DNA from 2 places in the Paenibacillus sp. GQ49 genome. Region 2 is predicted to be linked to the other one. Evidence: riboswitches for the same ligand, from Rfam matches in the RefSeq annotation. Region 2 holds a riboswitch; the other holds the start of a gene.
What was found. Region 2 has a riboswitch for ZMP and ZTP ahead of AC6CIF_RS04210 (DJ-1/PfpI family protein). Riboswitches for the same ligand answer to the same signal wherever they lie in the genome.
Positions count from the first base shown of each region.

Region 1: linked by a shared signal. The riboswitch ahead of AC6CIF_RS08670 (TIGR01440 family protein) and the one ahead of AC6CIF_RS04210 (DJ-1/PfpI family protein) in region 2 are both predicted to bind ZMP and ZTP.

Region 1 is NZ_JCAXEL010000003.1:349,687-355,630, reverse strand. Features, by position in the region: gene upp (uracil phosphoribosyltransferase) at 1-528, opposite strand, end outside; gene glyA (serine hydroxymethyltransferase) at 958-2,205, opposite strand; gene AC6CIF_RS08670 (TIGR01440 family protein) at 2,438-3,031, opposite strand; ZMP/ZTP riboswitch at 3,173-3,254, opposite strand; gene AC6CIF_RS08665 (low molecular weight protein arginine phosphatase) at 3,351-3,923, opposite strand; gene AC6CIF_RS08660 (manganese efflux pump MntP) at 3,982-4,542, opposite strand; gene AC6CIF_RS08655 (L-threonylcarbamoyladenylate synthase) at 4,719-5,918, opposite strand.
Region 2 is NZ_JCAXEL010000001.1:912,283-918,226, forward strand. Features, by position in the region: gene AC6CIF_RS04190 (SDR family NAD(P)-dependent oxidoreductase) at 1-181, opposite strand, end outside; gene AC6CIF_RS04195 (class I SAM-dependent methyltransferase) at 230-976, opposite strand; gene AC6CIF_RS04200 (VOC family protein) at 1,170-1,553, opposite strand; gene AC6CIF_RS04205 (GNAT family N-acetyltransferase) at 1,729-2,202, opposite strand; gene AC6CIF_RS04210 (DJ-1/PfpI family protein) at 2,214-2,567, opposite strand; ZMP/ZTP riboswitch at 2,544-2,625, opposite strand; gene AC6CIF_RS04215 (GNAT family N-acetyltransferase) at 2,678-3,193, opposite strand; gene AC6CIF_RS04220 (YfiT family bacillithiol transferase) at 3,228-3,752, opposite strand; gene AC6CIF_RS04225 (GNAT family N-acetyltransferase) at 3,800-4,339, opposite strand; gene AC6CIF_RS04230 (hypothetical protein) at 4,348-4,887, opposite strand; gene AC6CIF_RS04235 (hypothetical protein) at 4,909-5,349, opposite strand; gene AC6CIF_RS04240 (sporulation protein) at 5,534-5,944, shown strand, end outside.

The sequences.
Region 1 (5,944 bases), on a different contig from region 2:
ATCGGGATGTGCATCTTGCACAGCTTTTACGCCTTCCGGTGCCGCAACCAGGTTCATCATCTTGATTTGGGTACAGCCACGTTTTTTGAGCACGTCAATAGCTGCAATTGCCGAACCACCCGTTGCCAGCATCGGATCAATTACAATCAATTGACGCTCTGTTACGTCTGTAGGCAGTTTGGTGTAGTATTCTACCGGTTGCAGTGTTTCCGGGTCACGGAACAGACCAACATGTCCAACTTTTGCCGCTGGCAACAATTTCACAACGCCATCCAGCATTCCGAGTCCTGCGCGCAGAATCGGCACCAGGCCGAGCATACGTCCAGAGATGACTTTACCTTGTGTTGCAGCTACAGGTGTCTGTACATCAATCGTTTCCAGTTCAACATCTCTTGTAATCTCATAAGCCATCAACGTTGCTACTTCATCCACCAATTCACGAAAATCTTTCGTATTCGTACGCATGTCGCGTATAAACGTCAGTTTGTGTTGAATCAAAGGGTGATCACATATTACTAATTTTCCCATCTAATTTGTCCCTCCGGTAAGTTCTTCATGTTCAGCATTTCCAAATATACCTAGCCGCCATTCATGGGCTCGATAAATCCTGTATATTATATCATCACCAACAACGAATTACACCATCAAAGGGCACCCAATCATTACAGATTACCGAATCCTATAAAAAACAGGACCGGAAAATGATCCATCCGGTCCTGTTTTGCTCCTGCTGTTATGTCGTTAAGAAAATGAAAATGATGAATACAAGGGCACTCCGCCTACAGAATGATCCTTCGATCGCTGTTATCCCCAGATTTTTTTTATTCTCCTTTTAACAAGGGAAAAATCCGGGGATAAAGGCGAACGCTTCGCTTCTGCGGTCTCATTCTGTCTGCTTCGTTTTTTTGTATCCCATTTTAAGAACATCTCAAATACAAACACCATTAGCAAAGTTTTTTAGTATTTAAGATCGGTATAGAGCGGGAATTGGTCTGTCAGTGCAGTCACTTCTGCACGGGCTTCATCCAGCTTCGCTGTATCTTTTGGATTTTTCAGCGTTTTGGCAATGATCTTACCGATCGCTACCATAGCTTCTTCGTTCATGCCACGGGAAGTTGCAGCAGGTGTACCAATTCGAATACCACTCGTTACAAACGGGCTTGTAGGGTCGAATGGAATTGCATTTTTGTTCACGGTAATGCCGATGGAATCAAGCACATGCTCTGCTTCCTTACCTGTGATGTTCACACTGCGTGTGTCGATCAGCATCAAGTGGTTATCTGTACCACCGGATACGATGTTCAATCCTTCAGCGATCAGTGTTTCAGCCAGAACCTGTGCGTTTTTCACGACATTCTGTGCATATGTTTTGAACGAAGGTTGCAAAGCTTCACCGAATGCTACCGCTTTGGAAGCAATCACGTGCATCAGAGGTCCACCTTGGGAACCTGGGAATACCGCTTTATCAATCGCTGCTGCCCATGCTTTGCGGCACAGAATCATACCACCACGAGGTCCACGCAGCGTTTTGTGTGTAGTTGTTGTTACGAAATGCGCATGTGGAACCGGGTTTGGATGCAAACCAGCAGCAACCAGTCCTGCGATGTGAGCCATGTCCACCATGAACAAAGCGCCTACATCATTGGCGATGGAAGCCAGCTTTTCAAAATCAATGGTACGCGGATATGCACTTGCACCTGCAACGATCAGACGAGGACGGTGTTTGAAAGCCGCTTTGCGTACTTCATCATAATCAATCAGGAATGTATCTTCCTGTACGCCGTATGCTACAAAGTTGTACAGCAAACCAGATGCGTTAACCGGGCTACCGTGTGTGAGGTGTCCACCATGGGCAAGGTTCATACCAAGTACAGTATCACCAGGTTTCAACGCTGCAAGATATACTGCCATGTTCGCTTGTGCACCGGAGTGAGGTTGAACATTCACGTGTTCTGCTCCGAACAATTCTTTTGCACGATCACGCGCGATGTCTTCAACGATGTCCACATGCTCACAACCGCCATAGTAACGTTTGCCTGGATATCCTTCAGCATACTTGTTGGTCAGAACAGATCCCATTGCTTCGATTACTGCTTCACTTACGATGTTCTCGGATGCAATCAGTTCGATGTTGTTCTGTTGACGTTTCAGTTCAAGATTCATCGCTTCCAGTACTGCCGGGTCATTCTTGCGCAATTGTTCCATGATTAAATTCCTCCCAGGTATAAGTGAAGTTATAAAGCGAAACTACAGTGGTTACACTCCTGACTTCGATTGCATCACCATCTTCCGATCGCTGTTATCCCCGGATTTTCTGAACTCCCTTATAATAAGGGGAAAATCCGGGGATAAAGGCGAACGCTTCGCTTCTTCAGATTGGTGTTGCACTCTCCGTTTTCGTGTAAAGTCTAATTTAGCTTTATATTGGTTGAAGATATCAGTCACAAAATGTCGAATCTGGTTGTTCTTCCTTACGATACACCGCGCGTTCGCCGCCAATCAACTTCGGACGGGTCAACGCTGTGGTTACACGAGCATCTCCAACATAGCGGAGCACTGTACGATAGGGTACGGCTACATGCCGGAGATGCATCCCAATCATCGTCTCCCCAATGTCCAGTCCCGCATGGGCCTGCACATGTTCAGCCAGGCATGGATCGGTCAGCGAACGATATGCTGCGGATGCCATGGAACCTCCGGCCTTGGGCACGGGTACTGCACCAACCTCGGTCAATCCAAGTCGAGTAAGCACAGAACGTTCCATTACCAGCGCACGGTTCAGATGCTCACAACATTGGAATACCGTGTCAAAACCGAACTCTTCCTGCACCTCGCGTATACCCGCAAGAAGCTGTTGCGCCAATTCAATGGCACCACTCGTACCAATCCGAGCGCCTGCGACTTCACTTGTGCTTGTACCGATCACAACGATCTGTCCAGGCCCAAGCTGTCCGGCAAGCGCCAGTTCATGCAGAATAGACGCGGTCTGTTCCTGCAATCCGGGTTGTTCCGAATCTAACTCTATAGTCATCCTATTATCGCCTCCCGATAAAATCATGCCTGCTTTCTCTTGGCTGTCCTTCGTATTCTTGCACGGCATCTCAGGTACTATTATAGCGAATAATCAGATGAAAGACGAAAAAAAGAGCAGTCTGCGGGTAACGCAGAATTGCTCTTTTGCCCAGGCGACCGGCCGTTTGTTCCGGTGCTCCATCGTGGTTATGCCCACTTCGTCGCCAGTTACACCGGATCCCTGTTTTCCCCTTCATCATAAAACAACCCGCGCCTAAAATCAACGGTTAATTTACATCACGTGTCCTATTTCTATAACCTGCCTCGCAGGATCAGAATTATCCCAGCTTATCCAAAAGCCGGTCCAATGCCGTCCGAATCTCAGCTGCAGCTATATTATAATCATCACGACTTCCCCCAAACGGATCGGAGATGTCGAAACTTGGAATTCGTTGTCTAATCTCAATGGCTCGCTCACGCTCCGATGCCAGGATCTCTTGCCCAAGGGCACGTTTCATCTCAAGCGTTGCAAACAGGCTGTCCAACTCCTGAACATCACTTAATACCTGTTCATCATCCTCCACATATTCTTTCAATGTATAGGTTTTGTGGACTGAATCGGGAAAAACCTGCATGACATGCTGCTTATGACTCCGTGTTAATGTAAGAACCAGATCGGCCCAACCTACCAGGTTAGAGCTAAGCTGTGTGGAATGAGGTGGACCTTCAACGTTATGATCTCTCAAAACTGCTTCCGCATGACGGGAGATCGGCATACCCGACGTTGCTGCCACACCTGCGGAGCGAACCTCTACCTGAATGCCGCGCTCCGATGCCAGTTTTCGCAAAAGCCCCTCTGCCATGGGGCTGCGGCACGTATTTCCTGTACATACGAATAAAATATGTTTCATTGTGTTAGCCTCCCCATTTTACATATGATGCGAATGATATGATATCTCAAGTTTTATTTTAAAATATAAACAAAAGTCCAAACGCAAGCAAGATTGCGCCACCAATAGCTTCGCCGTAATCCCCGAGATTCTGACTCACCCGACGGCCTAATAACAGCCCCATAACCGACATCACCCCGCCACACACACCGAAAGCAAGTACGGTCAAGATCAGATCACTGCTAAACATCCCTAAGGAAACGCCAACGGAGAACGAATCCACACTTACGCTGAGGGAGAACAACACAACGCCGAGCAGGGAACGGTGGTCCACCAGCTTGGTATCGCCTTCACGAAATGCATTCAGAATCATATGAGCACCCAGCAAAACAAGCAATCCACCTGCCGCATACGTCGTAATGTCACCGAGCAGGGAGCTGACGTATTTGCCCATATACATGCCGATGAGCGGCATGATGATATGAAATAGAGCCGTTACAATACTGATTCGCAATACATCCCGCAGCCGAATGCCCTTCATGCCAATTCCGATCCCGAGTGAGAACGCATCGAGGCCAAGCGCAATAGCCATGATCAAAATGGTTACCAACTGCCCCACATGGGCAGACACATCCCACATCCCCATACCCCCAAGTCACGTAAAGGTTCTTGTACACGATATGCGGACAAGGACCTAAACATGACCGATGAAAGGCAAACGGCGACGGATCTGTGGTCAAATGCTGGCTTTATAGAATCTTGATTTTGTTTTGGAAAAAGAGTAATTAGCTCTCCTGACTGTATGATCAGGAGAGGTTATGAGGGTTGCTGGTTGCCAACTTGTATGAGTTGGTTCCCCGCAGCCTTGAGCAGCCGATTCATGACGGCTGCTCCCAGCCCTTCGCGTGAGCAGGCTTCAGCCACAATATATGTGGCGCCTTGCTCATCGCAGCTGCGCAGCGCGGCGTATAGCCGGCGCGCTGCTTCTTCCAGCTCGCTGGCGTCACCCAGCGAGAAAACGGCATCGGCGCGGTACTGCTCCGCGTGCTCGGCGAACGCCAGCACAGCGGTGCGCTCTCCGCGCTGCGCCGCCTCTGCGAGGGCGGCGCTAATCCAGGTCGCCACCGCTGCGGGCGGCCCCTCCACCACGCACAGCGCCCCTGCGGGTGCGTAGTGCGTGTACTTCATGCCCGGCGAGCGCGGCGCCGGGCTGCCCACGCCATCGGCCCCCTCCGCGAGTAGCGCGGGGTCCGTGGCGACACGGGCGGCAACGGCGGACAGTTGTTCCGCCGTAATGCCGCCAGGGCGCAGGATGGTGACGGTACCGTCGTCACCGACCTGCACAACCGTGGACTCGACGCCCACCCCGGTGGGGCCGCCGTCCACAATGCCGCCGATGCGGCCATCCAGATCCTCGCGCACATGAGACGCGAGTGTCGGGCTTGGCCGCCCGGAGCGGTTGGCGCTTGGTGCAGCCACAGGGCATGCCGCCGCCGCGATTAACTGCAAGGCCACCGGGTGGTCCGGCATGCGCACGGCCACCGTGTCCAGTCCGGCGGTGACACGCGGGGACACCGCCCCCGGCCTAACCGGGAGCACCAGCGTCAGTGGTCCCGGCCAGAAGGCCGCCATCAGCGCTTCCGCTGTTTCGTTCACTTCCGTAACCAGAGTATCCAACTGGTCACGGTGCGCGATATGCACAATCAGTGGATTGTCGGAAGGTCGGCCTTTGGCGATAAATACGGCCTCCACGGCTGCTGTGCTACGCGCATCCGCACCCAAGCCATAGACCGTCTCGGTCGGAAAGGCCACCGTCTGACCTTGACGAATGCAGGCTGCGGCAGCCTGCAAGTCGGCGAGCGCCTGTTGATCGGCGCTCCCCTTTTTCACATCCAACATTTCAATATTACCCAATCCGTGATCGTTCTCAGCGCTCACCAAGACGCGTACATCCCACATCTCGGTGACCAGTTTTCCCGAAGCTTTCATATCACGGTTTTCTCTACCATCCCTCATCTCAGAGGTGTGTTGAACTGATTCGT
Region 2 (5,944 bases):
GAACATGGCGGTAACGCCCGCTCCATTCCTCGCCTGATTCCAACAGATGCGAACCCCCGCGTGAAATACCGTAAACGTGATCCCCCTTAGCCAATAATAACTCTGCAAGTTGTAAACCGATCCCTTTGGATGTGCCTGTAATGATAAAGCGTCTTCTTCCTGTTCCTGTTTTTGTTCCCATTCCGATACCACTCCTCTTCTATTTTCAATGGATATAATTCCCCTACTCTTACGAGTTTTTCTTTCTCCACAACGTGGCCCAGAGAAAAGGTACACCAAAACATGGTTCATGCTGCTCCATCGTCTTCATTGCACGGAACTCCACACATTCAAAGCCATCTTCCAGCATGTAGCGAAGCTTTTCCTCCGTGAATGCAAGACCACCTCGCATCGACTTCTCTTGATACACCTGCCAATCATTCATAACGATCTCAGGCCCACCAATATCGCCATAACCAGGAGCAAAACAAGTCATTCCAAAGTGTCCTCCAGGCCGGAGTGCATTGTGAATCATCTCTATGTAGGGAATACGCTGATGTGGCAACAGATGATGCAGACAACCCGAGTCGTAGACAAGATCATATTCTTGCTCTGGGGACAATTCGAACACAGATCGACATTCAAAATGCACGTCCAGTTGCTCCTCTGCCGCCCTCTCTTTAGCCCAAGCAATAGCTGTCTCCGAAAGATCATAAGCATCTACCTGATATCCTTGGCGGGTTAAATACAACGCATTTCTGCCGGGGCCACACCCCAGTTCCAGTGCCTTGCCGCCGCTCAGCACACCTTCGTTCACATGCGCTACCAGATTCTCATCCGGTTTGTTTGGGAAAAAGGGGATGGGTCTGTTCCGATCCTCATAGAAAGGCTCCCAAAACTGCTTGGCAGATCTGAAGTCCGCATCGAGCATATCATATAGATCCTGTACACTTTTAATCGTCTTTTCCACAACCACATTCCTCCTTAAATTCTCCATCCAAACCTTCATTTTCGACTATTCATTCCTCGTCATTTTCATTAAATCAGCCACACTCTATTATAACATTTTTACCCAGTAGTTCTCTATTTTTCTTGTGCTTTTCTACTTAAAAAACAGAAGCTTTTTCCCAACAAAAAAACGACCGACATGAATGTCGACCGCTTGCAATGGTGCTGTTTTAAGTTGTAACTTACTTCGCCCGTTCCAAAACTGCAAAGTAATTTCCTTCATTATCAGCAAAGTTGAAAACACGCCCCGTTGGCATCTCGACAATCTCTCCGACCGTTACATGTTTACCAGCCAAGTCGGCATATAATTGATCCAGATTATCGGTGAAGAACATTAACGAAGGTGTGCCCAGATTTACACCCGCCGACATCCGTTCGACGAACTCTTTGTCATGGAGAATAATACTCGTCTGCGAGTCTGGGGTAGGCGCAATCTCAATCCATCTCATGCCCTCGTCAAGGTTTACTTCATCCACAATGTGGAATCCTGCAACTTCCGTCCAAAATGCCAGTGATTCATCTTGATTATTGACATACAACATAATCTGGCCGACTTTGCTAAACATGGATCAATCACTCCTCTGATCATCTAATCTCTCAACATCCTGCTTATCATTCTTCAAATTCCAATAGAGTATAACATGCAGAAAAGCTTTTTGATCATCTTTCTTTGCAAGTACATGCAACTTAAACTAAAGTACACTTTTATGCTTCCACTACAATTAGTTTTTTGAAGTTCCCTTATAATGTTTTAACAAGTGAAAGTCTATGAAACCCCGAGGCATAATAATTCATATCAACACCTTCTTTTTGAAAATTCATTCGTTCATAAAATACGAGCGCTGCTTCATTTTCTTCATGATCAAGTGTGTAAAGCATGACATCACCACTGCCGAATTCAGCTATTTTTATACATATTTTTGTAATTAGTCCACGTGCTACTCCCTGTCGAAGGTGTGATTTGCATGTAACAACGCCAACGATTTCATATCGGTTAACAGTAGGCTGAAAGATATAACCAGCATGACCTATGACAACATCTGCTTCGTCAACCATGACATAATAAGCACTGATACGTTCATCCGTCATTTTTAAAAATGAATCCCAGCGCGCAGGATACTGATCGCGTATAAACGAAGGAAATTGAAAATGATGATCCGTCATCATTTTCAGCACTGCTGGCTGATCAATCGCTTGAAAAAGGCGAATAGTCATCTTTTTATCCCCTACCCTTTAGTGTGCATGTAGACATCTTTTAAATTACCAGCTTCATAATATGGATACTCTAGTTTTTGTTGAACTTGAAGGACGATCTCCGTAGACGTTAACATTTCGACCAAATATAGTCCCAGGTCAATGGAAGCCGTAACCCCCGCACCAGTTACCGTATTACCATCACGCACTACACGCGCTGAAATTACTTCTGCACAATAAGGATTCAATAAATCATAAGCAGATGAGTTGGTAGTATCCCTTTTTCCTTTTAGGAAACCTGCTGCCGCCACCAGTCCTTTCGTTCCCTGAATAATAAATAAAGTGTTTGATCTTTTGATCAAACACTTTGCCCAGGCGTACGGCATATAATATATGTGCTTCCTCGTGGTTCACTCCACGTTTACGCCAGTCACACACAACAGATATTTAACAACTAGTATACATGACATCTTCCATCATTGTATATATTATGAAATTATTGCGTGGCTTTTAACTTCTTCGTAAGATAAAGTACAACATCGTCGTCCATAATCGTTTCTTCACCCGGCTGAATGTAATGATCATGTTTGTGTACACCGTGACCGTCTGGTATGTACCCGCGATGGGCATATAGAACTTGTGCTTTGCCATAATCGGAAAACACACCTACACCAATGCCTGCTACATCCGTTCGTTCCCGAATAACTTCCTCTGCTCGGTCCATCAACTGTGAACCAATACCTTGGCGCTGGAACTTCATCAGTACATTAAAATCGTTAATTTCGGGAATGCCTTGTTCCCTGAAAGACGGATAGCTGGAATACCACAATACATTCACGTATCCGGCAAATTCTCCATTTAACTCGGCTACCAAGGTTACGCGCTCCCCATTCTGTTGTTCAGCCAAGTAACGAAGATACTGCTCAGCGAATCTCCCCCAACCCTGCTCCTGAAACGCCTTTGATATGATTACAGGATCGCTCTCATTTAATAGTCTGATATGTACACTCAATGATGAATCCTCCTTAAAAAGATATTTCTCCTTGCTATATTCCCAGTCTCTCCCGAAGCGATGTGATGTGAGCAACATGGTGTTTGCCATGCCATGCATACATGCCCAGATTATAATCCAGTCTTGTCGTTTCTTCCGATGAGGGATGATAAAATTGTTTGGCATAATCTGCATCTGTCAGCGCGTTTAACAGAAACACCCAACGACGATGGAGGGCATCCAGAATCTGAAGCGAGAATTCGACATCCAGGTCTCTTGAATCACTCAGTTCAGCCCAGCGCTCTTCATAATAAGGCCGAATCGTTGGTGTATCCTCTGTCAGCGCCAACTTGAAACGAATCATACTGTTCATATGGCTGTCTGCCATGTGGTGAATAACCTGTTTGAGCATCCATCCACCTTCTCGATACGGTAGACTTAATTGCTCTTCACTCAATCCCTTTACCGCTTCTCGTGCGCGTTCAGGCAACTCAGCAATGTCCTGAATCCACTTCTCCCGTTGTGCCAAAGTAACTTCACCCGTGTGTACAAATGTTCCTATCGGAAATCTTTCATCCATCCATTATTCCTCCTTGTTTATATGATTCAAATAACTTTAAACAGGATCTACAGGGCATATTCCATAAGCCAACAGTCTCGCATCTGTCCTTCGTGCTGCTCATGTTTCTCCAACAGCTTAATCTTTTGGAAACCACATTTCTCGTAACAGGATATCGCTCGCAAGTTCCAGGATTGAGGGTCCATAACCACTTTACGGGCTTGTTTTTCATTAATCAGATAAACCAGCATGGATTGCATCAACTGTGTACCAATGCCTTTATTCCAGTAGTCCACCTCACCAATAAACTGATCCGTTCCATAGATGATTTCATCCGTGTCTCCATAACCATACTCCGTTCGCTCTTCTTCCTCAAGCTCATAGAACTGAATGTATCCAATCGGATGTCCTTCATACTCAACGATACAGCGGGTAGCATCATCTTTCTGATTGTAAAAATGTTCTCTCACCTGTTCCAGATCATGCGGCCGATCACGCCCTTCATAGTATTGAAGAACTTCCGGGTCTGACAGCCACTTCACCAGATGGTGTTCATCTTCTGTGTTCAAGAAACGTACGGTGATTTCATTCGATTCATATACATTCATCATTCTGATTACTCCTTATTGATCTCCAAATTCTCACTCGTAACCCAACTCAGATCCTTCCCTAACAAATGCTCGTTGTGAACATAATACACCATGGGATTCTCAAGCGGTTGAGTCGTTCCATCCAAAGATCTGAGCGTTAACCGCAACTTGTAGCTCCCTATCTCATCAGGTATCGCAAATCCTATCAGATTATAAGCTGATTTCATGGTTTTCCCCTGCGCTTTCAGATACTTTTCCAGAATGACTTGATCAAGATAGGAGCTGCCAACGGACGAAGGCATGTACCACGCATCATCTTGTTCTTCAGTGAATGTGACCCCTTCCCATCCAGGGACAACAGGATACACCATATGTCGATCCTTGTCTTCTCTTTTTCGCGTTATCTCTAACTCTACCTCAACTGCGTCCGTATCAATCTGCCTGATTGTGCCTGTCATCACAACATCCTGTGCACTCACACTTGGAATAACATAGCTGTATATGAGCAGAGTCACCAAGAGGATTATCGTTATTCCCGTAATCCAAAATATTGTACTTTTACGCATCTGTCTGATCCTCCCGTCTGGTTAATCATACTTCTGGAGCAGCTCCTTCTCTGTTAAAGATTGAGTTAACCTATCCAACTCAGGTGATGCCGTCCAATCACTCGTGGTGTTCAATCCATGCTTGATGGTATGTATCGCGCTATGTGCAGACATGTATATATTGTGGTGGATTCCAGGTTGGACAATGATGTGCTCTCCTGCACGCATCACTCGAATCGAAAACATCTGATCGTCTCCATAACTGGCATAAGCAATCCATCCAGTTTGCACCACATAAAACTCCGTTAAGTTGATATGTACATGACTGTTTTGCCATGCTCCGTGGGGAGAGGCAACAGTTCTGCAATAATAACTGCCATCTTCTGCTATCATTTTATATTTTTGTTCCCCGTTCGCCATCTGCTCGAAGCTGGTTTTGACACCCGTTTCACCATATTTCTGTTCCGAAAATTCTGTGTTCAATCGGCTTCACCTCCTGTCAAAAAATCCCTTTATTTAAACATTCGACATAGGTAAGTCGATTCTCCTGTTTGGATATGCGATATATCTTTGCTAAAATATGAAACGCTTCTCTTCCAGCTTCCGTATTAAGGTCGAAGCCGTATGTATCCCATATAATAAACCATCTGATCTGGAGGTTGAGCGCATGTCATTTTTCAAGAAAATGTTAGCCAGTGTAGGTGTTGGAGCAGCCAAAGTAAATACGGAACTGCATACACCAGAGGTCACGCCTGGAGGAATCATCTCGGGGGTTGTGTACATTGAAGGTGGAGATGTGGAACAGAACGTAGATCGAATCTATCTTTCAATCAAAACCCATTACATACGGGAGCACGATGATCGTAAAGTAAAAGAAACAGCCGTTATAGCCAAATATTTGCTCACCGAAGGTTTCACATTACAGCCTGGAGCCAAATTGGAGAAAGACTTCTCATTTGACTTACCTGAAAACTTGCCTATTACGCTACATCGTGCAGAGGTGTGGGTAGAAACAGGCCTCGATATTTCAAGTGCTGTAGACCCCTCAGACCGGGACAGACTGCATGTTGTTCCTACC